4 regions of the Vreelandella hamiltonii genome follow, and region 1 is predicted to be linked to each of the others. Evidence: predicted binding sites of a transcription regulator. Region 1 holds the regulator's gene; each other region holds the start of a gene.
The links. The regulator sigma-54, encoded in region 1, starts transcription at its own class of promoters, with help from an activator protein. The targets are predictions, from matches to a motif close to TGGCACNNNNNTTGCTNT.
Positions count from the first base shown of each region.

Region 2: a site for sigma-54 is predicted at 4,143-4,160, ahead of IE061_RS09095 (CmpA/NrtA family ABC transporter substrate-binding protein). Genes of this name have one in related genera too.
Region 3: a site for sigma-54 is predicted at 4,187-4,204, ahead of IE061_RS01320 (CmpA/NrtA family ABC transporter substrate-binding protein). Genes of this name have one in related genera too.
Region 4: a site for sigma-54 is predicted at 2,560-2,577, ahead of codB (cytosine permease). Genes of this name have one in related genera too.

Region 1 covers NZ_BMXO01000003.1:175,913-183,190, reverse strand. Annotated here, with positions in the region: gene IE061_RS05365 (KpsF/GutQ family sugar-phosphate isomerase) at 203-1,189, shown strand; gene IE061_RS05360 (KdsC family phosphatase) at 1,224-1,766, shown strand; gene lptC (LPS export ABC transporter periplasmic protein LptC) at 1,767-2,351, shown strand; gene lptA (lipopolysaccharide transport periplasmic protein LptA) at 2,348-2,851, shown strand; gene lptB (LPS export ABC transporter ATP-binding protein) at 2,873-3,619, shown strand; gene IE061_RS05340 (RNA polymerase factor sigma-54) at 3,725-5,140, shown strand; gene hpf (ribosome hibernation-promoting factor, HPF/YfiA family) at 5,238-5,546, shown strand; gene ptsN (PTS IIA-like nitrogen regulatory protein PtsN) at 5,551-6,018, shown strand; gene rapZ (RNase adapter RapZ) at 6,089-7,021, shown strand; gene IE061_RS05320 (HPr family phosphocarrier protein) at 7,047-7,278, shown strand, end outside.
Region 2 covers NZ_BMXO01000007.1:91,518-98,795, forward strand. Annotated here, with positions in the region: gene preA (NAD-dependent dihydropyrimidine dehydrogenase subunit PreA) at 1-979, shown strand, start outside; gene IE061_RS09085 (ABC transporter substrate-binding protein) at 1,179-2,021, shown strand; gene IE061_RS18225 (methyl-accepting chemotaxis protein) at 2,134-3,822, opposite strand; gene IE061_RS09095 (CmpA/NrtA family ABC transporter substrate-binding protein) at 4,299-5,603, shown strand; gene ntrB (nitrate ABC transporter permease) at 5,627-6,478, shown strand; gene IE061_RS09105 (ABC transporter ATP-binding protein) at 6,495-7,278, shown strand, end outside.
Region 3 covers NZ_BMXO01000001.1:254,749-262,026, reverse strand. Annotated here, with positions in the region: gene xylB (xylulokinase) at 1-323, shown strand, start outside; gene cynS (cyanase) at 427-867, opposite strand; gene IE061_RS01330 (ABC transporter ATP-binding protein) at 860-1,816, opposite strand; gene ntrB (nitrate ABC transporter permease) at 1,827-2,684, opposite strand; gene IE061_RS01320 (CmpA/NrtA family ABC transporter substrate-binding protein) at 2,687-4,105, opposite strand; gene IE061_RS01315 (sigma 54-interacting transcriptional regulator) at 4,406-6,364, shown strand; gene IE061_RS01310 (TolC family outer membrane protein) at 6,512-7,278, shown strand, end outside.
Region 4 covers NZ_BMXO01000007.1:99,784-107,061, forward strand. Annotated here, with positions in the region: gene IE061_RS09115 (amino acid ABC transporter substrate-binding protein) at 11-910, opposite strand; gene IE061_RS09120 (GGDEF domain-containing protein) at 900-2,342, opposite strand; gene codB (cytosine permease) at 2,624-3,889, shown strand; gene codA (cytosine deaminase) at 3,904-5,157, shown strand; gene IE061_RS09135 (GNAT family N-acetyltransferase) at 5,202-5,651, opposite strand; partial or broken gene pdxR (MocR-like pyridoxine biosynthesis transcription factor PdxR) at 5,798-7,260, shown strand.

The DNA.
Region 1 (7,278 bases):
GCGGGCATGTCAAGCCCGGATCGGCGGTTTAAAAAAACAGTGTTTTCGAAATATTATCGAACATCGTATCCTAACGCTACCCACAGGAACAGCCACGCGCACCTGGCCTGCTGCCCAGCGCCTGCCCGCAGTTTGGCTAAAAGCCGCCGCAAGGTGTTATTCTTGAAGGCTATCAACCGTGATGACGAGAACGAGACCGATCATGCCCCAATCTCCCACCCCACCCAGCTTACTGCGTGAAAGCGCGCTGCGGACACTGCAGATAGAGCAAGCGGCCATTGGTGGTTTGCAAGCCAAGCTGGACGAGAGCTTCGACCGCGCCTGCCAGCTTATCCTGGCTTGCAAGGGTCGCGTGGTGGTGACCGGCATGGGCAAATCCGGCCATATCGCCGGCAAGCTGGCAGCCACCCTGGCCAGTACCGGCACGCCCGCGTTCTTCGTTCACCCCGGCGAAGCCAGCCACGGCGACCTCGGCATGATTACCCGGGGCGATGTGGTGCTGGCCCTGTCGAACTCGGGTGAAACCGGCGAAGTCACCGCCCTGCTGCCGCTGCTCAAGCGCCTGGGAACCCCCTTGATCAGCATGACGGGGCGCCCGGACTCCACCCTGGCACGCCATGCCGAGGCCCACCTGGACAGCGGCGTCGAGCGAGAAGCCTGCCCTCTGGATCTGGCCCCCACCAGCTCGACGACGGCAGCGCTTGCGCTGGGTGACGCGCTGGCGGTCGCACTGCTGGAAGCACGTGGCTTCACAGCCGAAGACTTCGCCCTGTCACACCCCGGCGGCAGCCTGGGCAAACGCCTGCTGCTAAGGGTACGCGACCTGATGCACGACGGCGCGCGGCTGCCTCGGGTGGCGCTGGGCAGCCCGCTGCGCGATGCCCTGCTGGAAATTACCCGCCAGGGGCTCGGCTTTACCTGTGTCATCGACAATGAGGGTCGGCTTGCCGGGGTCTATACCGACGGCGACCTGCGCCGCACGCTGGACCAGTTTCACGACCTGCGCAACGTCAAGGTAGACGACGTCATGACGCGGCCCGGCAAACGCATCGGCCCCGACGTCCTGGCGGCCGAAGCCGTGCGTATAATGGAAGATAGTCGTATCACGGCGCTGGCCGTGGTCGATGAACAGCAGCGCCCGATTGGCGCGCTACATATGCATGACCTGCTGGCAAGCGGCGTTATCTAACCCATGATCCCATGATGAATGATACGGAGGCTCTATGGCCCTACCTGACGCGCTTTTAGATCGTATACGCCGTGTAAAACTGCTGGCCCTGGACGTGGACGGCGTGCTGACCGATGGTCGCCTTTACTTCCAGGCCGACGGCGTCGAAATCAAGGCCTTTCATACCCAGGATGGCCACGGCTTGAAGCTGCTCAAGCGCGCCGGCATCCATGTCGCGCTGATTACCGGCCGTGACTCGCCCATGGTGAGCCAGCGCGCCGCAGCGCTGGGCATCAGCCATGTTCATCAAGGCTGTGAAGATAAGCTCGCCACCCTGCGTGGGCTCTGCCAGCGGCTCGGCATCACCCTGGAGCAGGTCGCCTTCTGCGGCGATGACCTCCCGGACCTGGCGCCGATCAAACGCTCGGGCGTCGGCATCACCGTCCCCAACGCACCGGACTACATGCATACCCACGCCGATTGGATTACCGACCGTCTGGGCGGGCATGGCGCCGTTCGCGAAATTTGCGACACGCTGCTGACCAACCAGGGGCACTGGGACGCCGTGCTCGACACTTACCTACACGGCTCCACCTGAATGGGCATCAGGGTGAAAAAGCGCGTCTGGCTGACGGGGCTGGTCATCACCCTGGGGGGACTGCTGGTTTGGCTGGACCCCCGCGCGCCCCAGCAGCGCGAGGTAGATCCTGAGGCTCAGGCTCAGGAGCCCGGACACGTGCTGGAGAGTGCCGAGATCACTCTGTTTGGTGAAGATGGCACTCTGCAACAGTCGCTGGTCGCGCCGCGACTGGTACATACCCCGCAAGCGGCGATGACCAACGTCACGTCACCGCGCGCCACGCTGTTCGATAGTGAACAGCGTGAGTGGTTGGCGGTTGCCGATACCGGCACCCTGAACACGGACACCCAGGCGCTGACGCTGGCCGGATCGGCACGGCTATTGGCACCAGACGAAGGCTGGCAGCTGGATACCGACCTGCTGCATTATGATGGCCTGGCACGTCATGCCTGGAGCGACACCCCCGTAGTGCTGCAGCAGCCACCCCAGCGTATCGAGGCATCCCGTATGGATGTCTGGCTGGACGATAGTCGTGTCAGCTTGATCAATAACGTGCGCGGCGTGCACCCGCCCGCCCCCCACCCTTCTCAGGAGTCGCCATGAACGCCCTGCTTCGTACGGCACTGCTCGCCCTTGCCGTCCCCATGGTGGTAGGCGTACTGCCTGCTACTGCTCAACAACAGGCCCCTATCGAAGTAGAGGCCGACCGCCTGGACCTGGACCAGCGCGCGGGCACGGCGGTTTACTCTGGCAATGTCGATATTCGTCAGGGTGAAATGCAGCTGCGCGGAGAGCGTGTCGAAATTCACCGCAACCAGGCCGGCGAACTCTCCCGGGCCGTCGCCACGGGCGAGCGTGCCTACCTGCGCAATCAACTGGAAGACCAGACGACGCCCATGGAAGGCTGGGCGCGACGCATCGTCTACCATGTGTCCGAGCGGCGTGTAGAGCTGATCGACCAGGCCGAACTGACCCAGCAAGGGGACCGCTTCCAGGGGGGACGGCTCGAATACTTCATCGACCGCGGGGTGGTCCAAGCACGCTCCGATGTCAGCGGCAGCGCACCGCAACGCATCCGCATGACCTTACAGCCCGAGCAATAGAGAGAGCCCCTCGTGACAGCCATCAGCCCCGACACTGCAGCGGTCAAGACGCTCCATGCACAGCATCTGGCCAAGAGTTACAAGCGCCGCCGCGTGGTCAAGGATATCAACCTGGAAATTGCCCAAGGCAGTGTCGTTGGCCTGCTCGGCCCCAACGGCGCAGGCAAGACCACCTCGTTCTACATGATCGTCGGCCTGGTGAAATCCGATGCTGGCAAGGTGGGCATCGACGATCTCGACCTGACCCGGGCGCCGATGCATGAACGCGCGCTGGCGGGTATCGGCTACCTGCCCCAGGAAGCATCGATCTTTCGCAAGCTGTCGGTGGCCGACAACATCATGGCCATTCTGGAAACGCGCCGGGAGCTGGACCGCAGTAGCCGAGAAGCGAAGCTCGAATCCCTGCTGGAAGACTTCCACATCACCCACATTCGCGACAACCTGGGCATGAGCCTGTCGGGCGGCGAGCGGCGACGAGTGGAAATTGCCCGCTCGCTGGCCACCGAGCCCGCTTTCATTCTACTGGACGAACCTTTTGCTGGCGTCGACCCCATTTCCGTGGGCGATATCAAGTCGATCATACGCGCGCTCAAGAAGCGCCATATTGGCGTGCTGATTACCGACCACAACGTGCGTGAAACCCTGGATATCTGCGATATTGCCTATATTGTTGGCGACGGACACATCATAGCCAGTGGAAACCCCCAGGAAATTCTCAATAACCAGAAGGTGCGCGACGTCTACCTGGGCGCCGACTTCCGCCTTTAAATAATGGCCCACGAAGGCATTTTATTTAGTGGCATGCTTATTGCACTTGCACCAAACGGAGAGTCGCTCTAGGGTGGAGCTTTCTGATTAACGAGTGGTTCTCAGATGGTCATGAAAGCTTCTCTTCAACTGCGTATCGGCACACAGCTGACCATGACACCTCAGCTGCAGCAGGCCATTGCGCTGCTTCAGCTATCGACGCTGGACCTTCGTCAAGAAATTCAGCAGGCGCTGGATGGCAACCCCATGCTCGAACAGGAGGATGAGTTTGGCGAACAGGCGGTCAGCGAGCCTCAGGAAGCCGAGTGGGCAGACAGCATTCCCAACGAGCTCTCCGTGGACAGCGACTGGTCCGACACCTACCAGGACATGGGCAGCGCGGGCGGCAGTAGCGAAGGCCCGGACTTCGAGCGCCAGGCGGCCGGTCAGAGCCTTCATGGGCACTTGCTCTGGCAACTGGCCATGACCGACTTCTCTGCGCGTGAGCATGCCATTGCCGAGAGCCTCATCGATGCGCTGGATGCCAACGGCTATCTGACCCAGCCGCTCAACGACATCCGCGAGGGGCTCAAGGCGCAGGGCCACGATGGCCTGAGCCAACGCGAGGTCGAAAACACCTTGCTGCGCCTGCAGCAGTTCGAGCCTACTGGCGTGTTCGCCCGTGACCTGCGCGAGTGCCTGATGCTGCAGCTGGCCGCGCTACCCGAAGACACTCCGCTGTTGATGCCCGCCAAGCGCCTGGTACGCCAGTTTCTCGAAGCGCTGGGCAAGGACGACATGCGCCTGCTGAAACGACGCCTGAGCCTCGATGACGAGCAGTTGGACGATGTCATCCGTTTAATCCGCAGCCTTGACCCTCGCCCCGGAAGCGCCTACGGCGTCACCGACGACAGCTATGTGACGCCGGACCTGGTGGTACGTCACAATCACGAGGGCTGGCATCTGGAGCTCAACCCGGAAGCGCTGCCTCGGCTACGTATCCAACCCGACTACGCCAGCCTGATCAAGCGCGCCGACAAGAGCCAGGACAACCAGTTTTTGAAAGAGCACCTCCAGGAGGCTCGCTGGCTGATCAAGAGCCTGTCGAGCCGCAACGACACGCTGCTGCGCGTGGGGCGCGAGATCATTGCCCGCCAGATAGGCTTCCTCGAGCAGGGTGAAGAGGCCATGAAACCGCTGATTCTGGCCGATATCGCCGAAGCGGTAGAGATGCATGAATCGACTATCTCCCGAGTCACCACCCAGAAATACATTCATACCCCGCGCGGGGTCTTCGAGCTCAAGTACTTCTTCTCCAGCCAGGTCAGCGGCCAGGAGGGCGGCGACAGCCACTCCAGCACGGCCATTCGAGCGCGTATCAAGAAACTGATTCAGGACGAGCCGCCAGGCAAGCCACTCTCCGACAGTCGCCTGGTCACCCTGCTGGAAGAGGGTGGCATTACCGTGGCACGCCGCACCGTCGCCAAGTACCGAGAGTCGATGGGTATACCTTCGTCGAGCGAGCGACGCCGTTTGCGCTAGTTAAACGCTCTTGCCCAACAAACTCGCGGCGAGGGCTTTGCAATGGCCCAAAAAGGGTTACAATCGAAGTACAGTCCGATGGATAAGGAGCACGTCAATGCAAGTAAACATCACTGGTCATCACGTTGAACTGACTGACGCCTTGCGTGACTACGTAAACGAAAAGCTGGAACGCGTTGAGCGTCACTACGACAACATCACGACCGTCCAGGTCACCTTATCTGTCGAAAAGGAGCGCCAGCAAGCGGCTTGCACGCTGCATGCCGCAGGAGCAGACCTGCATGCGGAAGCGCAGGATAATGACATGTACGCGGCCATTGACGCCCTGGCGGACAAAATCGACCGTCAGCTGGTAAAACACAAGGAAAAAGCACAAGCCCGCGCCCAAGGCGCTGGCGTGCGTTAAACCGATGACGTTGGAAACCATACTCCCCCCGGAGCGCGTGCTGTACGACGTGCCCGGGGGCAGCAAAAAAAGGGTGCTGGAGTTTTTCAGCACCTTTATCGCTCAGAACACGCCCAGCCTGGACAGTCAGGAAGTCTTTAGCCGCCTGATTGGCCGTGAACGGCTGGGCAGCACTGGTATCGGCAATGGCGTAGCCATCCCCCATGCACGCAGCCCTCACTGCAGCACGCCCATTGCTGGCTTTCTCAAGCTGGCCGAGCCCGTCGACTTCGACGCCATCGATGGTGACCCGGTCGATCTGGTCTTCGTGCTGTTGGTTCCCGAAGAAGCCGATGACACGCACCTGGCCCTGCTGGGTCAGGTGGCTACGATCATGAACGACGCTGCCACGCGCCAACAGCTGCGCAATGTCAGTAGCCAGCGCGCATTGCTCGAGCTGCTGACCGACAAGATTCGCGAGCAGGCTGCCTAGCGCAGCCATTGCCAGGCAGCAAGGCACACGGCAAGCCCTCTATCCCTTTGATACCCAAGAGAGATGCGCTATGCAGCTGGTGATCATTAGCGGCCGCTCAGGGTCCGGCAAGTCCATCGCCCTACAGGCGTTGGAGGATCTTGGCTATTACGCCATCGACAACCTGCCCGCCATGCTGCTGGGCTCGCTGGTCGATGAATTGCGCGAGCAAGGGGGGCGAACTCACCTGGCGGTCAGCATCGATGCGCGCAACCTGCCCACGGCGCTGGAGCAGTTGCCTGCGCTACTGGGAGAGCTACGTCAACGCCAAATCCGTTTTCAGGTCATCTACCTGACCACGGACGCGCGCATTCTGCTGGAGCGCTACTCGGCCACCCGGCGGCGCCACCCGCTGACCCGGGATAGTGACATGACCCTGGAAGAAGCCATCGACAAGGAAGAGCAGACGCTGCTCGACATTCGCGATCTGGCCGACCTGCTGATCGACACGTCACGCCTCTCGGTGCACGATCTTCGCCGTCGCATCACCGATCAGGTCGCTCACCAACGGCGTGACCAGCTGACCCTGACGTTTGAATCCTTCGGCTATAAGCGGGGCGTGCCCATGGATGCCGATATCGTGTTTGACGTGCGCTGCCTGCCTAACCCTTATTGGGATCCCAGCCTGCGGCAGTTCACCGGACGCGATGCCAATATTCAGGCCTTCCTGGGCGGCTACCCCATCGTCGATGACATGCGTGACGATATTCATGCCTGGTTGGACAAGTGGCTGCCCGCCTACCAAAGCAGTCAACGTAGCTATATGACCGTGGCCATTGGCTGCACTGGCGGCCAGCATCGCTCTGTCTACATGGTGGAACAACTGGCGCAGGCGCTGGTCAAGCGCACTGGCGCCATTCAGCTCAGGCATCGGGAATTGGGCTTGCAGTACACGCTAAGCGAATTACCCGCTACCGTCGATGCCACTTCTTCCACCCCCCCCAGCGACACGACGTCGCCCTGATCTCACTCGGCAAAAAGGAACCAGAGTGCCTGAAAGAACCTTAACGCTGACCAATCAACGCGGCCTTCATGCCCGCGCTGCCACCAAGCTGGTCACGTGCGGCCAGCAGTTTTCAGCCCGTATTCATGTTTACAAACAGCAGCAGAAAGCCGATGCCGCCAACATCATGTCGCTGCTGATGCTGGCGGCCCCTTGCGGCACTTCGCTGACCATCACCGCAGAGGGCGAAGATGCCGACCAGGCCCTGGATGCCATCC
Region 2 (7,278 bases), on a different contig from region 1:
GGACCGGGCGCTGATCGTTTCCATCATGGTGCCCTGCAACGAGGAGGCCTGGGCGTATATCCTGCCACGGGTGGAAGCCACCGGGGCAGACGGCATCGAGCTCAACCTGGGCTGCCCCCACGGCATGCCGGAACGCGGCATGGGCGCGGCGGTGGGCCAAAACCCGGATTTGATCGAAAAAGTCACCTACTGGTGTAAAAAGCACTACTCCAAGCCGGTCATCGTCAAGCTCACCCCCAACATCACCGATATTCGCGTGGGCGCCCAGGCGGCGCTGCGGGGTGGAGCCGATGCGGTCTCGTTGATCAACACCATCAACTCCATTACCAGCATCGACCTGGACAACATGGTCGCCAAACCCACCGTGGGCCACCAGAGCACCCACGGCGGCTACTGCGGCAGCGCGGTGAAACCCATCGCCCTGAACATGGTGGCAGAAATTGCCCGAGACCCAGCCACGCCCACGCTGCCCATTTCCGGTATTGGCGGAATTTCCACCTGGCGGGATGCGGCGGAATTCATCGCCCTGGGCGCGGGCAGCGTGCAGGTGTGCACCGCGGCCATGCTCAACGGTTTTCGCATTGTTGAAGAGATGAAAGATGGCCTCTCCCGCTGGATGGCGGAAAAAGGCTACGACTCCATCGAAGCGTTTTCCCGCAAGGCGGTGCCGCAAACCACCGACTGGAAGCACCTGGATATCAACTTCAAGACCATCGCCCATATCGACCAGGACCTGTGCATCGAGTGTGGCCGCTGCTATATCGCCTGCGAGGACACCTCTCACCAGTCGATTGCCAAGCTCACCGAGCAGGACGGCGCGCGCCGCTACGAAGTCATCGAAGACGAGTGCGTGGGCTGCAACCTGTGCCAGATCACCTGCCCGGTGGAGAACTGCATCACCATGGTGCCTCAGGAAACCGGCAAGCCCTTCCTCGCCTGGGATGACGACCCGCGCAACCCCTTCCGCGTCGCCTCTTAGTCGCCTGGTTGCTTGATCACCATGCGCCACCACGACCGCCTCTAAGGAGGCGGTCGCATTTTCTGCAACGTGCCGTTCCCTTTTCAACACGCGACAACGCCGCTGCTTGCTGCAATGATGAGAAATTATTGCATATAGCTATATTTCTCAAAGAACAGCTGTGTTTCTCAAAGCTGTGTTCCTCAAAAAAGGGCCTCTCATGAAAGTAACCGCCATCGCCACTGCACTACTGCTGACCAGCGCCGCCGCGAGCGCCGACCAGCGCATTGCCACGTTTGATCTAGGCAGCCTGGATACGCTGGACGCCCTGGGGGTGAGTGAACAGGTGGTGGGCGTGCCCAAAGCCAGTTTACCGAGCTACCTCGAACAGTATGCCGCCGACCGCCACACCGACATCGGCGGCCTGCGCTCCCCCGACATGGAGGCACTGGCAGAGGCCAGCCCGACGTTGATCGTACACACCGGCCGCCAGGCAGAGTGGGCCGACGCGCTGGGCGAAATCGCCCCGCTGTTCGATGCCAGCGTGGCCGGTGAGGCGTATCTTGACTCCATCGAGCGCAACGTGCGTGAACTGGCTAGCCAACTGGCGGTGGAAAACGCGGCCGAAGAGGCCCTGCAGACGCTGAATAGCGAAATCGAGCGCCAGCGGGAAACACTGCAGGATGCCCCGACGACGCTGGTGGTCACCCATAATGGTGGCAACCTGATGCTCAATCAGCACCCGGTGGTTCATGAAGTATTGGGCATTGCTGCCTTGGAGATGCCCGAGAGCGTGACCCCCGAAGTACGCGGCGAACGCACCTTTACGCCGCTTTCCGCTGACGCCATTGCCGAGATCGACCCTGAGATCGTGCTGGTGATCGACCGCAGTGCGGCCATTGGCGACGAGCCCGCAGACGCCGAGCAGCTTCGCCAGCAGTGGGCAGAAGCGGGCACGGACGCCCAGCTGGTGATGCTCACCCCTGCGCTTTGGTACCTCTCTGGCGGCGGCCTGCAGAGCCTGGCCCTGCAAATCGAGGAAGTGGCCAGCGCGCTCAACTAGGCGCTGTCTGAAAAGTCGGCTTGCTGCTTGACCATACAGGCGCAAAACACAGAGCCCCGCCACCGGTTTACGGTGGCGGGGCTCTGTGGCTCATAGAGATAACCTCAGCTTATCAAAACGCTTCCCACTCCTGCTCGGCACTGGCGGCCGCGTTGGGCTTCGGCTTACCCGTAAGCTGGGGGCGCAGCAGCTCGCCGCGGGGCTGTGAAGTAGCCAGCGCGGGCTGACGACGCTCGCTCCCCTGCTCCAGGCGGAATGCCGCCACCACGCCCTCCAGCCGTTCGGCCTGCTCCTCCAGCGAACTGGCCGCCGCAGACGCTTCTTGCACCAGCGCCGCATTCTGCTGGGTGACCTCATCCATCTGAGCGATGGCCTGATTGACCTGCTCGATGCCCGCGCTCTGCTCCTGGGAGGCTGCCGATATTTCATCCATGATGTCGGTGACCCGGCGTACCGACCCGACGACTTCCCGCATGGTGGCACCGGCTTTTTCTACCAGTTGAGAGCCTTCATTGACCTGCGCCGTGGAAGCATCGATCAATCGCTTGATCTCCTTGGCCGCCTCGGCACTGCGGCTGGCCAGGTTGCGTACTTCGCTGGCGACGACCGCGAAACCGCGCCCCTGCTCGCCTGCCCGGGCAGCCTCGACCGAGGCATTGAGCGCCAGAATATTGGTCTGGAAGGCAATCGAGTCGATCACGTTGATGATATCGGCCACCTGCTGGGAGCTCGAAGAAATCCCGTGCATGGTCGAGATGACCTGATCGACCACGTCGCCGCCTTCTACCGCCTTACCCGAAGCATCGTTGGCCAGGGTGCTGGCCTGACGTGCGTTATCGGCGTTCTGCTTCACGGTTTGGGTCAACTGCTCCATGCTGGCGGCGGTTTCCTGCAGGGAGGCTGCCTGCTGCTCGGTGCGCGACGATAAATCCGCGTTGCCCCCGGCAATTTCTCGTGCGCCGATGTAGATCGAGCCGCTGCTGTCGCGCACGGTCGCTACCGTGGCCGCCAGGCCACTCTGCATGCGCTGCATGGCGCTGAACAGCTTGCCAATTTCATTGCTTCCGCGCAGGTCCACGCGGGATGACAGATCGTTTTCGGCAATGCGCTCGAAATGCACCACGGCTTCATCCAGGGGCTTGACGATGGACCTCACCATAGCCATACGCACCAGCACGATGGTCAAAAGCGCAACGATGATCACGGCGATATCGATGTAACCGAACATTTGCACGTCGCGTTCATAGTTGGCCACCAATTGATCACTGTAATCCTCGAGGAAGTCATTGAACGCCATGCTCGATGAGATTAACTCCTGGTTAAGAGAACTAAGGGTTTGCCGTATACTCATCAACTGTACGTAATTACCAGAGGTGACCGCAGCAGCGAGCGGCACAAACCCTTGCTGCATGACCGCATGAAAGTCGGTAATGACGGCATCGGCCAATTCGCCATTGATGTCACGGGGGGACGAAGCCTCGAACTCGGCAAAGTAGCGCTGGGCTGATTGCAAGAAGCCGTCGGCCTCCGCCAGATAGGACTGAGCTTGCTGACGCTGCCCATCCTCAGCCGCTGCGACAGCGTTCATGTAAGCCAACTGAGAAAACCCCACCGAACGTTGAACACGTGCAAGCGGCAACATCTGACCCATCGAAATGGTATCCAGTACTACTAGCGAGCGCGCGCCCCTTTCGCCTGATAAATGAGCGATAAAAGCAACTACCATGATCAATACACCAAAGATGGCCAGTACAACGGTCAGACCTGTTTTTACCGAGATGTTTGCCAATAGCTTGTTCATGTTACCCCCTCGCTGACCAACCAACGTTTGCCAGCCCAGTCGAGAAATCCCTTTCCTTGAATGTGATGCCCGTTACCGAGCCTCAATGCGTTAATCACATTCTGTTGGGAAGTTACCATCTTGACAATAGAGTTCACATTGTTTGACGTTATTGATAACTTGCTAACAACCCTGCTTCTTTTTCGTGCAACTTCGCCAAAACTGCACCATTTCTACGCTGCACCGCATCATCCCTGCCTCCGTCGAGAACAAGACGTCTCTTCGACTCTTATGACTAACCTTTTGAAAAGCTGATATTTCGCAAAAACGACTCAGCCATTTGGCATGTTAGCTGCACAAGACAAGGGGATAGCAAACTGGGCCAACGTGGGCTCGGCGATAAAAAAGATGATCAACAGACAACGGCGTCTGCAACAGCTCCTCAACGGGGCTGATTGCAGGCGCCGTTTTTGTCTCCAAAGGGCAGGAACCGTGTCATGCGCAAAAAAATCTCTTCGTCCCACTCACCGGAACGTCGCCACTTTCTCAAAAGCTCCGCCGCCGTGGTGGGAGGCTCTGCCGTGCTCAGCAGCCTGCCCATGAGCTGGGCTTTTGCCAACGGCGCTTTGGAAACCACGTCGGCCAAACTCGGGTTCATTGCGCTGACGGATGCAGCGCCGCTGTTCGTGGCCGATGAAAAAGGATTTTTTGCCAAGCACGGCATGACCGATGTGGAGGTTCTCAAGCAGTCCTCCTGGGGTACCACCCGAGACAACCTGGTGCTGGGTTCCCAGCGTAACGGGATCGATGGCGCACACATCCTGACGCCCATGCCTTACCTGATCGCCAGCGGTGCCATGACCCCCAACAACATTCCCGTGCCGATGAGCATTCTGGCGCGCCTCAATCTCAACGGGCAGTGCATCTCGGTGGGCGATGAGTACGCCGACCTCAAGGTCGGGCTGGATACCCGTGAGTTTGCCCAGGCTCTGGCGGAAAAGCGCAGTGGAGGCAGCGAAGTCAGCGCTGCCATGACCTTCCCCGGCGGCACCCACGACATGTGGATTCGCTACTGGATGGCCGCCGGGGGCATCGACCCCAACCGCGACATCTCCACCATTACCATTCCCCCCGCCCAGATGGTGGCCAACATGCGGGTGGGCAGTATGGACACCTTCTGCGTGTGCGAGCCCTGGAACCAGCAGTTGATCAACCAGGGCATCGGCTACACCGCCAATACCACCGGCGAGCTGTGGAACGACCACCCGGAAAAAGCCTTCGCCATGCGCAGCGACTACGTCGAAGCCCACCCCAACGCCACCAAAGCGCTGCTGATGGCCATCATGGAAGCGCAAATGTGGTGCGAAGACCCGGCCAACCACGAGGAGATGGCCCAGATCTGCTCACGCCGCCGCTGGATTCATGCGCCTTATGCCGACCTCATTGACCGTATTCAGGGCAATTTCGATTACGGCACCGGGCGCGTCGTGGAAAACCATCCGCACATGATGCGCTACTGGGACAAGCACGCCTCCTACCCCTTCAAGAGCCACGACCTGTGGTTCCTGACCGAGAACAAGCGCTGGGGCTACTTGCCGCAGGACTTCGACAGCGCGGCCTTGATCGAGCAGGTCAACCGCGAAGACCTGTGGCGAGAAGCCGCTCACGCCCTTGGCGTGGCCTCGGCAGACATTCCGGACTCCACCTCTCGCGGCGTCGAAACGCTGTTCGACGGCAAGGTCTTCGACCCGGAAAACCCGCAAGCCTACCTCGATAGCCTGGAGATCAAGGCGCTGGCCTGAGCCAGGCAGCCTGGGAGAGCCTCATGACGACTTCATCAAGAACCAATACGCTGTCTACCCCCATGCCAGGCGTGCACCCTGTGCTGCTACGCCTGCGCGATACCCTGGTCAAAAACGTGCTGCCGCCGGTGGTCGTGCTGGCCATTCTGATCGGCCTATGGGAAGCGCTGTGCTCCCATCCTGGCGCGGCGCTGCCGCCGCCCTCGCAGGTGCTCAACGATACCTGGGAGCTGATCATTCATCCCTTCTACGACTACGGCGGCAACGACAAGGGCATGGGCTGGCAGGTTCTGGCCAGCCTGGAGCGCGTTGCCTATGGCTACCTGCTGGCGGTGGTGGTAGGCATCAGCCTGGGCGTGCTGGTGGGCCAATCGACCTGGGCCCTGCGTGGCCTCGACCCAGTGTTTCAGGTGCTGCGCACCGTGCCTCCGCTGGCCTGGCTGCCGATTTCACTGGCCGGGTTTCAGGACAGCACTCCTTCGGCCATCTTTGTGATTTTCATCACCGCCATCTGGCCCATCATCATCAACACCTCGGTGGGGGTGCGTAATATCCCCGAGGATTACCGCAACGTGGCCCGCGTGATTCGCCTCAACGGCATGGAGTATTTCACCCGTATCATGCTGCCCGCCGCCGCACCCTATATCTTCTCGGGCCTGCGCATTGGAGTAGGGCTTTCCTGGCTGGCCATCGTGGCCGCCGAGATGCTGATTGGCGGCGTGGGCATCGGCTTTTTCATCTGGGACGCCTGGAATGCCTCCATGCTCAGCGACATCGTGCTGGCACTCATCTACGTGGGCATCGTGGGCTTCATTCTTGACCGCATCGTGGCCTTCATCGGCCAGTGCGTGACCCGTGGCACCACCCAAAGCTAACCCAGGAGATTGGATCATGGCTTCACACTATTTAAGCGTCGAGCAGGTGGACATGACCTTTGCCACCAAAGGTGCCACTACCAACGTGCTCAAGGAGATCGACCTGGGCGTCGCCAAGGGTGAGTGCATCTCGATCATTGGCCATTCGGGCTGCGGCAAGTCGACCCTGCTCAACATCATCGCCGGGCTCACCTCCTCGACCTCTGGCGCGGTCATCCTGGATGGCAAGGAGGTCAATGCGCCAGGCCCCGACCGCAGCGTGGTCTTCCAAAACCACTCGTTACTGCCCTGGCTCACGGTGTACGAAAACGTGGCGCTGGCAGTGAACAAGACCTTTGCCCGCCGCAAGACCAAGGCCGAACGCCACGCCTGGATCCTCAAGAATCTGGACATGGTCGGTATGTCCCATGCCCTCGACAAACGCCCTTCAGAGATTTCCGGCGGCATGAAGCAGCGGGTAGGGATCGCCCGCGCTCTGGCCATGGAGCCCAAGGTACTGCTGCTGGATGAGCCGTTTGGCGCCCTGGATGCGCTGACACGCGCCCACCTGCAAGAAGAGGTGATGCGCATTCAGGACGAGCTGGGGAATACCGTCATCATGATCACCCACGATGTGGATGAGGCCGTGCTGCTGTCTGATCGTATCGTGATGCTGACCAACGGCCCCTCGGCGCGCATTGGCGAAATTCTCGACATCGACCTGCCGCGCCCCCGCAACCGTATCACGCTGGCCGACGACCCCCGCTACAACCGCTACCGCCAGGAAGTGCTGCGCTTCCTGTACGAAAAGCAGCGCAAGG
Region 3 (7,278 bases), on a different contig from region 1:
TGGGAGAACTGGCCGCGGGTACCCGCCAGATTCGGCTGATCGGCGGCGGTGCGAACAGCCCCGTGTGGCGGCAAATGGTGGCCGACATGACCAATACCCAAGTGATCTGCCCCGAGATCACCGATGCCGCCGCTCTGGGCGCCGCCATTCAGGCAGCCTGGTGCGACCTGGGCCCCGAGGGCGTGAGCCTGGCCTCGCTCTGCGAGCGGTTGGTGCACCTGGACGCTGCCTCACTGGCAGAGCCGGAACCCCAGCGTGTGGCCGCGTACCATGAGGCGTATCAGCGCTACTTGGCGCTGTTGGCGCAGCGTCACTCGCTTTAATACCCATTGCTGCAAATGCCGCTCACTCCATGCACCATAACGTCAGCGCCTGTCTCATCGACAGGCGCTGACGTGGCTGCAGGGCGGGGTGGCCCCAGGCGGCTTACCAGGATTTATAAGGCAGGAACTTGCCGTTCAGGGTGAGCAGCACGCGGTCGCCCTTGGGGTCTTCGATCTTTTCCATTTCCATGGTGAAGTCGATGGCGCTCATGATGCCGTCGCCAAACTTCTCCTGCACGACATCCTTGAGGGTTTCACCGTAAACGCCGACCACTTCGTACAGGCGGTAGATGAAGGGGTCCTGGGGAATGGCCTCATCCCACGCCTTGGTGGGGAAGGCGGTCAGCGCGGTGGCCACGTCGCCATCGACTTCCAGCACGTCGCACAGTTTATGGGCGACATCGGCACTGGCACTGTTCATGCCGTAGCAGGCTGACGCCACCCAGACCGGCGACATGCCGACCGCGCTGGCAATCTCGTCCCAGCTCATTTGCTTGCGTGCCTTGGCGGCAAGAAGGGTGTGACGCATTTCAAGCTTATCCATGACGGATCTCCTTGGGAGTAAATGTGACCAGCTTTTCTTGGGGCGGCACCGTCGTCGGTGCCGGAGTAGAGACGGGCGTGGCGCTACCTTCTGCCAGGGTCACGGGGTTGACCGGTGTGGGGTAGCGCAGGCCCTTGCCGTCGAATTCCTGGGTACGTAGCTCACTGGAGCGGTTTACCAGGAAGTCGACGAGGTAGTTGCGAATCGTATAAAAGTGGGGATGCTTGACGATCTCCGCCCGCTGGCGCGGCCGTGGCAGGTCGATTTCGACCGCTTCGGCAATCCGCGCCTGGGGGCCGTTGGTCATCAGGAAGATACGGTCGGCCAGCAGAATGGCTTCGTCCACGTCGTGGGTGATCATGAACACGGTCTGCTGGTCCTGGCTCCAGATCTTGACCAGTTCGTCCTGGATGACGCCACGGGTGAGGGCATCCAGGGCCCCAAAGGGCTCATCCAGCAGCAGCAACTTGGGCTTGGTGGCAAACGCACGCGCGATGCTGACCCGCTGGCGCATGCCGCCAGAAAGCTGGGCGGGCTTGCGGCCGACCACTTCTTTCAAACCCACCAAGGTCAGGTATTTCATGCTGTGTTCGGTGATCTCGTGCTCGCTCCAGGCGGGCCAGCGGGCACGTACGCCAAAGCGCACGTTGTCCAGCGCGGTGAGCCAGGGCAACAGGCTGTAGTTTTGAAACACCACGCCACGTTCGAGACTCGGCCCATGGATCTCCTTGCCATCCATGACCATGGAGCCTTCGGAGAACTGATCCAGCCCGGCCAGCGCATTCATGATGGTGGATTTGCCACAGCCGGAGTGGCCGATGATGCAGACGAACTCGCCCTTCTTGAGCTGAAAGCTGATGTCTTCGAAGACCGTGAGCGGTGCAGCGTCCTTGCCAGCGCCGGGGAAGCGTTTGGCGGCCTTCTGCACCTCTACAAAGGCATGACTCATGACAGGCTCCTTATTCGGCGTAGGTGACGAAACGGGCGACATAGCCCAGCGACATATCCAGCAGCATGCCGACGACGCCAATCATCAGGATGGAAAAGATCACGCTGGTCAGGTCCAGGTTGTTCCACTCGTTCCAGACGTAGTAGCCGATGCCGGTACCACCCACGAGCATTTCTGCGGCGACGATGACCAGCCAGGCAATACCGATGGAGATGCGCATGCCGGTCAGAATGGTCGGGGCCGCGGCGGGCAAAATGACCTTGAAGGCCGTTTGCAGCGGCGACAGTTCATGGGTGCGTGCCACGTTCACCCAGTCGCTGCGCACGCCAGCCACGCCAAAGGCGGTATTGAGCAGCATCGGCCAAATGGAACAGATAAAGATCACGAAGATGGCCGAGGCTTCGGCATCCCGAATGATGAACAGCGCCAGAGGCATCCAGGCCAAGGGAGAAATCGGCCGCAAGACCTGAATGAACGGGTTGAGCGCTTTATACGCCAGCGGTGACATGCCAATCAGAAAGCCGATGGGGATGGCCACCACGGCGGCCATGAGATAGCCGCTGAGCACGCGGTAGAGGGAGTAACCCAGTTGAATGCCGATCCCCTTGTCGTTGGGGCCTGCATCATAAAAAGGGTTGGAAAGCTGCTCCCAGGCCCGCTCGAAAATCGCCGACGGCGGGGGGACACGGGCCGTTTCATCGGCCCCGCCCAGCAGCAGCTCGTATTCGCTCAGCTCTTCCGTGCCGCCCAGCAGCGGCGAGCGGTCGAGTCCTTCCCACAGCCCCAGCAGTACGGCGAGCAGGACGAAGGCCAACAAGGCAGCCCGTGCATTCAGGCTGATGTTCCAGTCGGTGGTGGTACGGTCCATGATTAGCTCCTGCGGATATCAAAGCTGGCCAGATACCCTTCGGGGTCGGTGTAGTCGAAGGTCTTGCCCATGATCTGGTAGTTGCGCGAGGTCTCTTCGGGGGCGTCGTAGCCCAGCTCGTTCATCACCGTGCGTGCTTCGCTGGCCAAAAAGACATCCCGGGCAATCTGCTGATAATCGACGCTGCCCTCGATGTAGCCCCAGCGCTTCATCTGGGTCAGGATCCAGACGGCCATGGATTGCCAGGGGAAGGGGTCGAAGTCGATCCGGTCCGGCACGTTCTGAACATTGCCCAGGCCATCGGCAAAGCGCCCTGTCAGCACCTGCTCGATCACCGTGACCGGCTGGTTCAGGTAGTTGGTCGGGGCAATGGCCTCGGCGATTTCCGAACGGTTGGCCGGGTCGGAGGAGTATTGGGTGGCATCGATGATCGCCCGCAGCAGCGCGCCGTAGGTGTTGGGGTTTTGCTGGGCAAAGCGAGCGCTAGTGGCAAAGGCGCAGCACGGGTGGCCGTCCCAGATCTCCTTGGTGAGCAGATGAATGAAGCCGATGCGCTCGAACACGGCGCGCTGATTGAACGGGTCGGGGGAGAGAAACCCATCGATGTTGCCCGCGCGCAGGTTGGCGACCATTTCGGGGGGCGGAATGACGCGAATCTGAATGTCCTGATCCGGGTCCAGGCCATGCTCGGCCACGTAGTAGCGCAGCAGGAAGTTGTGCATGGAGTATTCGAAGGGCACGCCGAAGGTGAAGCCTTTCCACTGCTGCGGGTCACGCTTGTCCTGGTGGTCGTTGTGCAGCACGATGGCTTGCCCATTGACGTTCTCGATGGCAGGCGTCACGAAGGCCCGCTGGGTCGAGCCTGCCCCCAGGCTCATGGCCAGCGGCATGGGGGAGAGCATGTGGGCGGCATCGTACCGGTCGTTCAGCGAGTTATCGCGAATCAGCGCCCAGCCCGCGGTCTTGATCACATTGACGTTCAGGCCGTAACGCTCATAGAACCCCATGGGGTGGGCCATGATGATGGGCGTGGCGCAGGTGATCGGAATGAAGCCGATGTCCAGCTCGGTTTTCTCCAGCGGGCCCAAGCTCTCCTTGACCGCCGCCTTGATCGACTCCATGGGCAGCAATGTGGCCAGGGCTGCCGCCGCGGTGCCGCCACCCACCAGCTTCATGAATTGCCGGCGGTGCATGTCGCTATGGCCAAAGATGCCACGAACCAGCGCGCTCTCCACGACTCGGTCCATGATCTGTTCGGCATTGCTGGGCGGCGCTTCGCCACTGGCCAAGGTGGCCTGATGGGAAGATACGCTGGGGCGGGCAGGGTGGCACTGGTGGCAATCACACTGGCGGCCATGGATCAGCGATTGACGGTGATCGAAAGGGTTGCCGAGACTGCTGTGGTCATTGTTCTCTTTCATGGGCGTTCACCTCTCAGGAGCAAATGGGCTTCTAGCTGCGCCGTCTTGGTGCGAAACAGAGCGTTGCGGCACTGTTTTGATAGTGCGACTTGTGTGCCACAACCGTCCGTTTTGTTTAAAGATTCATAAATTCAATGAGTTGTGGTGTTTGGTGGAATCTTGGAGGCCATGCTTGAAAACAACGATTTTTCGTTAATAACGATATTTCGTTGTTTAAATGACGAAATATCGTTATTGGCCCGCTGTTTGTATGGGTAGTGGGTATGTCGCCGCCATCGCCAGGAGATGCAGATGCCCCCCATGCCCATGACGACCGAGCTGTTGATGAGCGAGCCGTCGCTCAAGCTCATGGCCAGCCATGCCCCGCTGGCCATGCTGGTGATCGACCCGCTGGCCGATGAGCTGGTGGCTGCCAATGCGGCGGCCTGCCAACTGTTGATGCTGGAAGAGGGCGATTGGCGGGCGTCTCCATTCAGCCATCGGTTGAGTGCCTCCTTGCCGCTGTGGGTCAGCTTTACCGATGAGGTATTGACTACCGGGCAGGCGTGGTCGGATGACCTGGTGGTGCTGGACAGCGTGCGTCAGCCACGCCGGGTAGAAGTCTTCGGTGAGCGTTTGCCGGACACCCCGCGACTGTTGTTGACCCTGATCGACCGGCAGAAGGCCGAGCAGCGGCGCGCCCGGGCCGAGCTGGGGCGTCAGCATCGCCAGGGGGATGTAGGGTGGCAGCGCGTCGAGCAGGTGTTCGAGCGAATCGAAAGGCAGAACCAGCTGATTCTCAGCGCTGCCGGAGAGGGCATCTACGGGCTGGATGCGCAGGGCAGAACCACTTTCGTCAATCCAGCGGCCGAGCGCATTCTGGGCTGGAGCACCGAGGATATGGTGGGCCACGATGCGCATTTGATGTTTCACCATACCCATGCCGATGGCTCGCATTTCCCGGTGCAGCAGTGCCCCATTCATGCCTCGTTCAGCGATGGCCAGGTGCACCACGTCGACGATGAAGTGTTCTGGCACAAGAACGGTGAGGCGATTCCCGTCGAGTATACGAGCACCCCCATTTTCGAAATGGGGCGGCTGGTGGGGGCCGTGGTGCTGTTTCGCGATATCCGCGAACGCAAACGGGCAGAGCAGCAGCTGCGCGATGCCCTGGAGGAGGTCGAGTCGCTGAAGCGGCGGCTGGAGCTAGAGAACGAATACCTACAGGAGGAGATCAAGGCAGAGGTCAATCACCGCAATATCGTGGGCAACAGCCCGGCGGTGGCCAAATTGATCCAGCAGATTGCCATGGTGGCGCCGACCGGGGCCAACGTCTTGATCAGCGGTGAGTCCGGCACGGGCAAGGAGCTGATCGCCAGGGCCATTCATGCCGGGAGTGGGCGCAGCGACCGGCCGCTGATTCGGGTCAACTGTGCCGCCATACCGCGAGATCTGTTCGAAAGTGAGTTCTTTGGCCATGTCAAAGGGGCCTTTACCGGGGCGATGCAGGATCGTCCGGGGCGTTTCGAGCTGGCCCACGGCGGCACGCTGTTTCTTGACGAGGTAGGAGAAATTCCGCTGGAGCTGCAGAGCAAGCTGCTGCGCGTATTGCAGGATCAGCAGTTCGAGCGAGTGGGGGACAACCGCACCCGCGAGGTGGACGTGCGCGTGATTGCGGCCACTAACCGTGATTTGAAAGAGATGATCGACGCCGGGCATTTCCGAGAGGATCTCTATTTCCGGCTCAACGTGTTTCCCATCGATTCAGTGCCGCTGCGCAAGCGCATCGAGGACGTGCCCTTGCTGGCGCGACATTTTCTGCACCGCGCCTGCTTGAAGTTCAACAAGCCGGGCGTGCGTATTCCTCCCGCCCAATTGGAGCTGCTGACCCGCTATCCATGGCCTGGCAATATCCGCGAGCTCGAAAACGTCATCGAACGACAGGTGATCGTGACCCAGGACCGCCGGCTCTGCTTCGACGACCTGTTGCCGCCGGAGCCCAGTGTGCCGGGGCAGGTCATGGAGGAGCGTGACAAGGGCGCCGAGCCTCTTGCCGAGACACCGATGACCGAACAGGCGCTACAGCAGCACCAGCGGGACAACGTGCTGAAGGCGCTGGCAGCGACACAGGGCAAGATCTCTGGCGCGGGCGGGGCGGCGGAGCTATTGGGCGTCAAACCGACGACGCTGGCCTCCCGGCTGCAAAAGTGGGGCATCGACCCGCGTCGATTCAGGCGTCGTGAATGTAAAAAGCCCCCTGCCAACGGTGCATTGGACTAAGGTAAAAGGTGCTGGGCTGGGCAGGCACTTTGTACACACAAATTCGCCAAGTTCAAGGCTAGCATACATACATGAATGTAACTATAATGCCCACTCTTTCAGACTGGCGCTGCGCGTCTTCCAACGTTGACACCTAGAGGCAATCCCATGCGACTAGCACACTGGGCAGTCAATGCCCCTTTACGCCCCTTGCTACTGGCCGTGCTGACCTCCTCCTTCATTCTGCCTGCCCAAGCGGCCGACCTGGTCACCATCACCCGCGATGCGTTGAACAACAACGCTGCCCTTGCCTCGGCACGCGCCGAATTTTCTGGCGTGGAAGCGGGCCGGGACGTGGCGCGCGGCGGCTTGCTGCCTCAGGTGAATGCCTCCGGTAGTGTCGTGCACAACCAGCAGTACGAAAGCCAGGGTTCTGCGCGGGGGGCGGGCGTCGGCGTGGGTGCCGACCAGGCCGCGGTGGGGGTCAGCGATGACCGTTACAACACCGCATCGCTGTCGTTGGAAGCGACCCAGGCGCTGTTCAATGCCGTGACGCGCCAGGAGCTCAACCAGGCCGAGCGCCAGATCGATCAGCAGGTCTACCTTTTGGCCGCGACGGAACAGCAGCTGCTCATCGACGTGGTCAGCGCCTACTTCGATATTCTGCGTGCCCATGAGGTTCTGGAAGCGCGTCAGGCGCAAGAGCGCGCCATTGGCCGCCAACTGGAACAGGCCCGCGAGCAGTTCGAGGTCGGGCTGATTGCGATTACCGAAGTGGAAGAGGCGCGGGCCAGCTTCGACCAGTCTCGGGCCGACCGCATTGCCGCCGAGAGCAGCCTGCAAGTGGCGTTCGAAGCGCTGGAGCAGTTGACCGGGCAGCGTTACGCCAACATCGATGCCTTGGGTGACGCCATGCCGATTGCGCTCCCTGCGCC
Region 4 (7,278 bases), on a different contig from region 1:
GACTCACTCCTTACTCAGCGAATGCTTCCGGGTGTGCCAGAACGGCCTCCAGCTGAGGGCTCATGGGTAGCCCCACCACCTGCTGGTCGGGCGGAATGGGAGACAAGAACCACTTCTCATAAAGCGCCAGCATGTCGCCACTCTGATAGAGCGCGCGTAACGCTTCATTGACCCAGGCTAAAAACTCGGGGTCGTCACGGCGCAACATCAGGCCATACGGTTCGGGGTCACTCAGCGCTTCCGACGAGATATGAAAGCGCTCGGGAGAGGCATCGGACGCCACCAGGCCCGCCAGCAAGATATCGTCCATCACGAACGCAGACGCCTGCTCGGCAGCTACCATGGTGAACGCTTCGTCGTGGGAGCGACTCAGCATGACCGAGATATTGAGGCCTTGCTCCCGGTTCATGGCATTGAGCTGCTCGATATTGAGCGTCCCTGTGGTCGATACGACGCTGCGCCCTGTCAGGTCTTCGATGCGATCCAGCGCATTCTTCGCCAGCGACACATAGCGAGTAGTACTGAAGTAATGGGGATAGGAAAATGCTGCCTGCCGACGCCGCTCTGCGGTATTGGTCGTCACACCACACTCAAGGTCGATATCGCCCTTGCTCAGCAGGATGAAGCGGTTGGCGGGCGTCACCGGCACGAAGGTGACTGCCAGCGCAGGCCCACCCAGCCGAGCGCTGATGCTGTCGACCACTGCTTGGCAAATATCGATGGAGTAGCCGATGGGCCGCCCTTCCACCACGTAGGAGAACGGCTCCTCGTGTTCTCGGTGCCCAATCAGAATGGTGTGATCCTGCTGAATACGCGCAAGCGTCGGGCCTGTCTGGGCGCTGGCCGTGCCCATGGCCAGCAGCAGCAAGCCCATCAACGCGATATACCGCCCGATCACGCTACACGTCATGGCTGGCTCCCATGGTCATGCCGCTACTGAACACCTGATAACGCCCTCGACCCATGGCCTTGGCGGCGTAAAGCGCCACATCGGCACTGCGCAACAGCGTATGGCTGCTTTCGCCATCCCGGGGGGCCAGGGCAATCCCGATGCTGACACCAATCTGGACGCGCTCTCCCTGCAGGTCAAAGGGTTCGCGCAGCGCAGCGACCAGCCGCCCTGCCCGCACACTGGCTTCGTCCAGCGCATGGTGGTGAACAGGCTGGAGAATCGCGAACTCATCGCCTCCCAGGCGCGCCACCAGCTCACGCTCGGCCAACAGCCGCTGTACCCGTCGGCTGGCCTGGACCAGCAGTTCATCCCCGGCGGCATGCCCTAACGTATCGTTGACGGCCTTGAAGCGATCCAGGTCAAAAATCATCACATTGAAGCGCTCGCCTCCCGACAGCTGCGCGACGGCGACCTGCAAGGCCTCGTTGAACTGAACACGGTTAGGCAGCTTGGTCAGCGCATCGTGGTGCGCCAGGTGCTGGAACTTGAGCGCCTCCTCCTTGACCTCAAGCAGCAGCTCGCGCTCGACGACTTTTTTGCGTAACGCTTCAATGGCCTGGGCCATACAGCCAATCTCATCCTGGCGCTGTGTGTAGGGCGTTGCCTGCTCGGTTCGGTTATGGGAAATATGCGTCAACGCCTTGATCAGACGCGGCACGGGCTTGAACAGCTGATGCATCAGCAGGCTCAACAGCAAGGCCGTGGCCAACAGCACGATGCCCAGTGAGGCGACGACTTTCAGCAGAAGCTCGCGGTGCACCTGGTACAGCGTCGCCTTGGTGCCAATGGTGGCAACCGACACCCCCCATAACTCCCCCTGAGGAGACACGATGGGCAATGCGCTGATGAAGTGCTCCTGCTCGCCAAGCCGGGCAAAGCCCACGTACAGCTCACTGCCAGAAGCAGCCAGCGACAGCTCTGGGACGTGGGGGAGTTCGAGCGTGGTCTCTTCACCGTGGTGGGCATCGGCGACCATGGCGAAGCCGCCATCTGGCAAACGTGAAAACAGCCAGACGTTGTGGCGCGTTTGCGCACTCGCCAGCGCCAACACATCCACAGGGCTGAACCCCGTACTGAGCACCGAGTCTTCATCCCCAATGGGCTGTTCGGACACCAGGTGCGTCACTTGGCCTGAGAGGTCCGTGCGTACCGCGACATTCGTGTAGATACGCCGAATCGTGGCGCTCACGATCTGGGCATTCACCAGCGCTTCCCGGGCCCACTGTTCGCGTGCACTGCGCTCCACGATGGCAAAGCCCAGCAAGGCCCCCATGGAGTAGGCAAAGACTACCCCCAGCACCATGAATACCGCCACTTTACCGACCAGCGTCCGGTACCAGGGCAACCGGACGGCTGGCGACGGTGGCTCTTCCGAGCTTGATGGTTTCATATTGGCCGACTCCCCCTCAGCCACGTCTTGCCACATCGCCCATTGCTGATCATCGATCCTGTCAATGGCACGTTAGCGCCACGCCATGCAGAGCGCTCGTTACCTTGTGATGCGCGTGCGCGTTCGTTATTTCTGTCTTCTTTTCGCAAACTACCATTAAAGACGCGCACGAGTAGCTAAAAATTTAAACGTTTCTTGTTACCTGACCACGTCTGATTGGCATGCGGCTTGCTGCATCTTTCTTGACCATGACACGCGACGACGTATCGAAGGGGAAAAAGATGCACCATTCAGACTACCCACTTAGCGAAGTACCCCTCCAAGCTCGGAAAGGGCTACTCTCTACCTCAGCGGTACTGCTTGGCTTTACCTTTTTCACCGCCACCATGTGGGCGGGTGGCTCCCTGGGCCAAGCCTTCCCGATTGGCCAGTTACTGTGGATTATCGTGGCAGGCAACCTGCTACTGGGTATCTACGCAGCAACGCTGGCTTATATCGCCTGCCAGAGCGGCCTGAATGCCGTCCTGATGGGGCGGTTCTGCTTCGGCGAAAAAGGCAGCAAACTCTCTGACATTATCCTCGGCTTCACCCAGATTGGTTGGTACGCCTGGGGAACCGCCACGATAGCCCTGGTGCTGGTACGCACCACGGGGATGCCTGAATGGCTGGAAATCCCCTTGATGGTGCTGTTTGGCTTTGGATTCTGCGTGACCGCCATGATCGGCTATCGAGGCATGGACTGGCTGTCGCGCTTCGCCGTACCCGCCATGATGCTCTTCATCTTGATCAGCCTGTTCACCGGGCTGGTCGATGTGCGCGGCTTTGCAGGATTAAGCCAGCAAACGCCAACGGAAAGTATGAGTGTCGCAGCGGCGATCACCGTGATTATCGGTACCTTCATCAGCGGTGGCACCCAGGCGACCAACTGGAGTCGCTTTGCCAAGACGCCGAAAGTTGCGGTGATCGCAACGCTGGGCGCTTTTTTCATTGGCAATGGATTGATGGTGCTGACCGGTGCCTTGGGCACGATGATTTACCAGCAGGCAGATATCGTCGATGTTCTCATTGCCCAAGGCTTTCTCTCCCTCGCGGTATTGATGCTGTTCCTGAACATATGGACGACCCAGGACAACACGATTTACAACTTCGCCGTGGCGGGATGCAACTTGCTGCGCACCGAAAAGCGCCGCTTGGTCACCGTCAGCGGCGCCGCCATTGGTACCGTGCTGGCGGTAGGTGGCATGTACAACCTGCTCATTCCATTTCTGGTGCTGCTCGGCACGTTTATCCCTCCCATGGGCGGAGTGATCATGGCTGATTTTTGGCTCAAGCACCGAGGCCGCTACCCTGCTTTGGCCTATGCGCAGCTACCCAATTTCAATCGGCGTGGCCTCGCCGCCTATGCCATTGGTGCCGGGGCTGCCTATTTTTCTCCGTTACTACCGCCGCTGGTGGGAGTCGCAGTCGCGGCAGGCAGCTACGCCGTGCTGCTACGTATGAAGCACGCTACGCTGGGTGATAGCTTCCCATCGACGGCCAAACAATAAGTGAGCACCTGTTTATGAACATGCAGATCATCAATGCCCGCCTTCGCCAACGCCCTGGGCTTTATCGGCTGGACATCGAGAACGGCGTCTTCACCGCAATCACCGCTCAGGATGCGCCGCAAACGGCAGGCGAAGGCCAGAGGGATGCGGGCGGCAAACTGCTGTGTGCGCCGTTTATCGAGCCGCATATCCACCTGGATGCGGCCCTGACCGCTGGCGAGCCTCACTGGAACCAGAGCGGCACGCTGTTCGAGGGCATCGAACGCTGGGGGGAGCGTAAACCGTTGCTCGACGAGGCGGACATTCGGGAGCGCGTACTGAAGACCCTCAACCTGTTGATCGGCAACGGCGTGCAGTTCGTGCGCACCCATGCCGACACCAGCGACCCCAGCCTGGTAGGCCTGAAAACCCTTTGCACACTGCGAGACGAGCTGAAGGACAAAATCGACATTCAGGTGGTGGCCTTTCCACAGGATGGCCTGCTCTCTTACCCTGGCGGCGACAAGCTCATGGAAGAGGCGCTGGAGTTTGGCGCCGATGTGGTAGGCGGCATTCCTCACTTCGAGTACACACGAGAGTTGGGCGTGGCGTCCATGAAGCGCGTCATCGAACTGGCCATCAAGTACGACCGCCTGGTGGATGTACACTGCGACGAAATCGATGATCCCAACTCGCGGTTTCTCGAAGTGCTCGCCTGTGAGGCACTGTTTCATGAGCTGGGCAGCCGCGTGACCGCCAGCCACACCACCGCCATGCACTCCTACGACAACGCCTACTGTTCGAAGCTGTTTCTGCTGCTCAAGCGTTCGGGCATCAACTTCATTTCCTGCCCCACCGAGAGCATCCACCTGCAAGGGCGCTTCGACACCTATCCCAAACGGCGCGGCGTGACACGCGTCAAGGAACTCAACGAAGCCGGTATCAACGTCTGTTTTGCCGAAGACTCCATCTTCGACCCCTGGTACTCGCTGGGCAACGGCAAACTGCTGCGAACGCTGGATTTTGGCCTGCATATCTGCCAGATGATGGGCTATCAGGACTTCAGCCAGGCGCTGTCGCTGATCACCGACAACAGCGCCCGCACGCTCAACATCGAGGCACGTTATGGTATCGAGGTGGGCAAACCCGCCAGCTTCAACCTGCTGGATGGAGAAGACGACTACAGCGTGCTACGCAACCAGGGTGACGTACTGCTCTCCGTCCGCCACGGTGACATCATCATGCAGCGGGAGCCCGCACGCATCGTGACGCCACCATGGCTTGGTTAGGGCTTGCGGCAAAAACCATCCACTAAGTGGGAGTGTAAAAACGTTTACTTTATGTCGAGCAAATAGCCATAAAACGCCGTATTGCGCTGCCAGCCCAGTGACTCGTAAAGCGCTTGGGCGCGCTGATTCTCTACCTGTGTCATGAGGATCAAGCGTGCGACTCCATGCTCCTGGGCCAGCCTGGCGGCGGCTTCCATCAACGCTCTGCCGGTGCCTTGCGTGCGCGACGCTGGCTGCACGAAGAGGTCATTGAGCGTCCACCGAGCATTCAGCCCCACGGTGGAAACACCCGGATAGAGCTGCACGAACCCTGTCAGTGAGCCATCGCTCGCCTCACTGACGAGAATGTAGGAGTCGCCCAGCCCCATCCGCAATTCGAGAAACCTCCGTGCAGCCGGCAAGTCGCTGGGCTGTTGGTAAAATTGGCGATAGCCATCGAGCAGCTCACTCAAGGGAGCCAAGTCATCAAACACCGCTGGACGAATCTGGGTCATGTCATTGCCTCGATAGTCATGGAGTAATGCCCCAGTCTGCCGCTATAGTGGTTCCTTAAAAAGAGCCACTTTGCACCCTTTCAGGAGAACCAGTGAAACAGAGCGCCAGCGACAGTGACTGGATCATCGACGCATTGGCCTTGCGCATGCATCAACACGCAACGCGATCACTCAGTCAGCGGCTATACCATCCGCTCAAGGAGTGGGTACGCCAGGGTAAACTCACGGCGGGCCAGCGGCTGCCTTCGTCACGTCACATGTCGGATGCGCTGGGCGTCAGCCGCAATACCGTCCTCGCGGCAACGGACAGGCTGCTGGCCGAGGGGCTGCTGGTGGCACGCCAAGGGGCGGGGCTTTACGTAGCGCAGTTGCCTCGCGTGCTGGATACCGAGACCGCACCGCCTCCAAAGGCCGTTCACTACTCTTCCCGCGGGCGCACCCTATTGGCGCTGAGCAAGACGCTCAGCAACGGCTACCGGGCGTTCTCACCCGGCGTACCCGCCCTGGACCTGTTTCCTGAAGCGCAGTGGCAACGGCTTGTGCGCCAGCATCAGCGCAACGCCGATGTAGCGTGGATGGATTATCAGACCGACGGCGGGCTGGCAGCATTGAAAGTGGCGATCAGCGACTACCTGAGGCTCTCTCGAGCGGTACGCTGCCAGCCTGAACAGGTCATCATCACTAGCAAGCCTTCGAGCTGATCACCCAGCTACTGACCGACCCTGACGACGCGGTCTGGATGGAAGAGCCTGGCTACGGCGGTGCCAAAGCCTGCTTTCTGGCAGCTGGGCTCGATGTCACGCCCGTTCCCGTTGATGCCGATGGGCTCGACCCGGCTCTGGGCGAAAAGAGTGCTCCCGCCCCTCGACTGATCTATACCACCCCCTCCCATCAATACCCCACCGGCGTGACCATGCCCGTCACTCGTCGGTTGGCACTGCTGGACGTCGCCGAACGCTGCGGTGGATGGATCATCGAAGACGATTACGACAGTGAGTTTCGCTATGACACCCCACCGCTCCCATCACTCCAGGGGCTGACCGAGCAGGCGCCGGTCATTTATGTGGGCACGTTCAGCAAAGTCCTGTATCCCGGTTTGCGCCTGGGCTATCTGGTCGCCCCGCCTGAACTCGCTCCCGATGTGTGCCGGGCCCAGGCCCGTTTACATCGAGAGGGTCACTACCCACTCCAGTCGGCACTGGCCGCCTTCATGGCCAGTGGCCACTTCACCCGCCACATCACCCGCATGCGGACGGCCTACCGTCACCGCCAAAGCTGTTTACGCGCCGCCCTGGCCCCCGCCGTTGCGGCAGGTTTACGGTTATCGGAGGGGCATGCTGGCATGCACTTGCTGGCCGAGCTGAGCAGTATCGAGGAGGAAACGGCTCTGGTCAGTCATGCTGCCCAAGCGGGCATTACACTGTCGCCACTGTCACATTACTACCTTTCCGCCAACAAGCGATTCGGTTTGGTGCTTGGCTATGCCAGTGCCAACGAACAGACCCTGGCCTGGGCAGGACAGTGGCTGAGCAACGCGTATCTGGCCCATCAAACCCGCACTCCCGACACGCCACTTTCCCGCGATGGTCACAAGACCAACGTATTCTAGGGGGGCACTCTTGTAGTA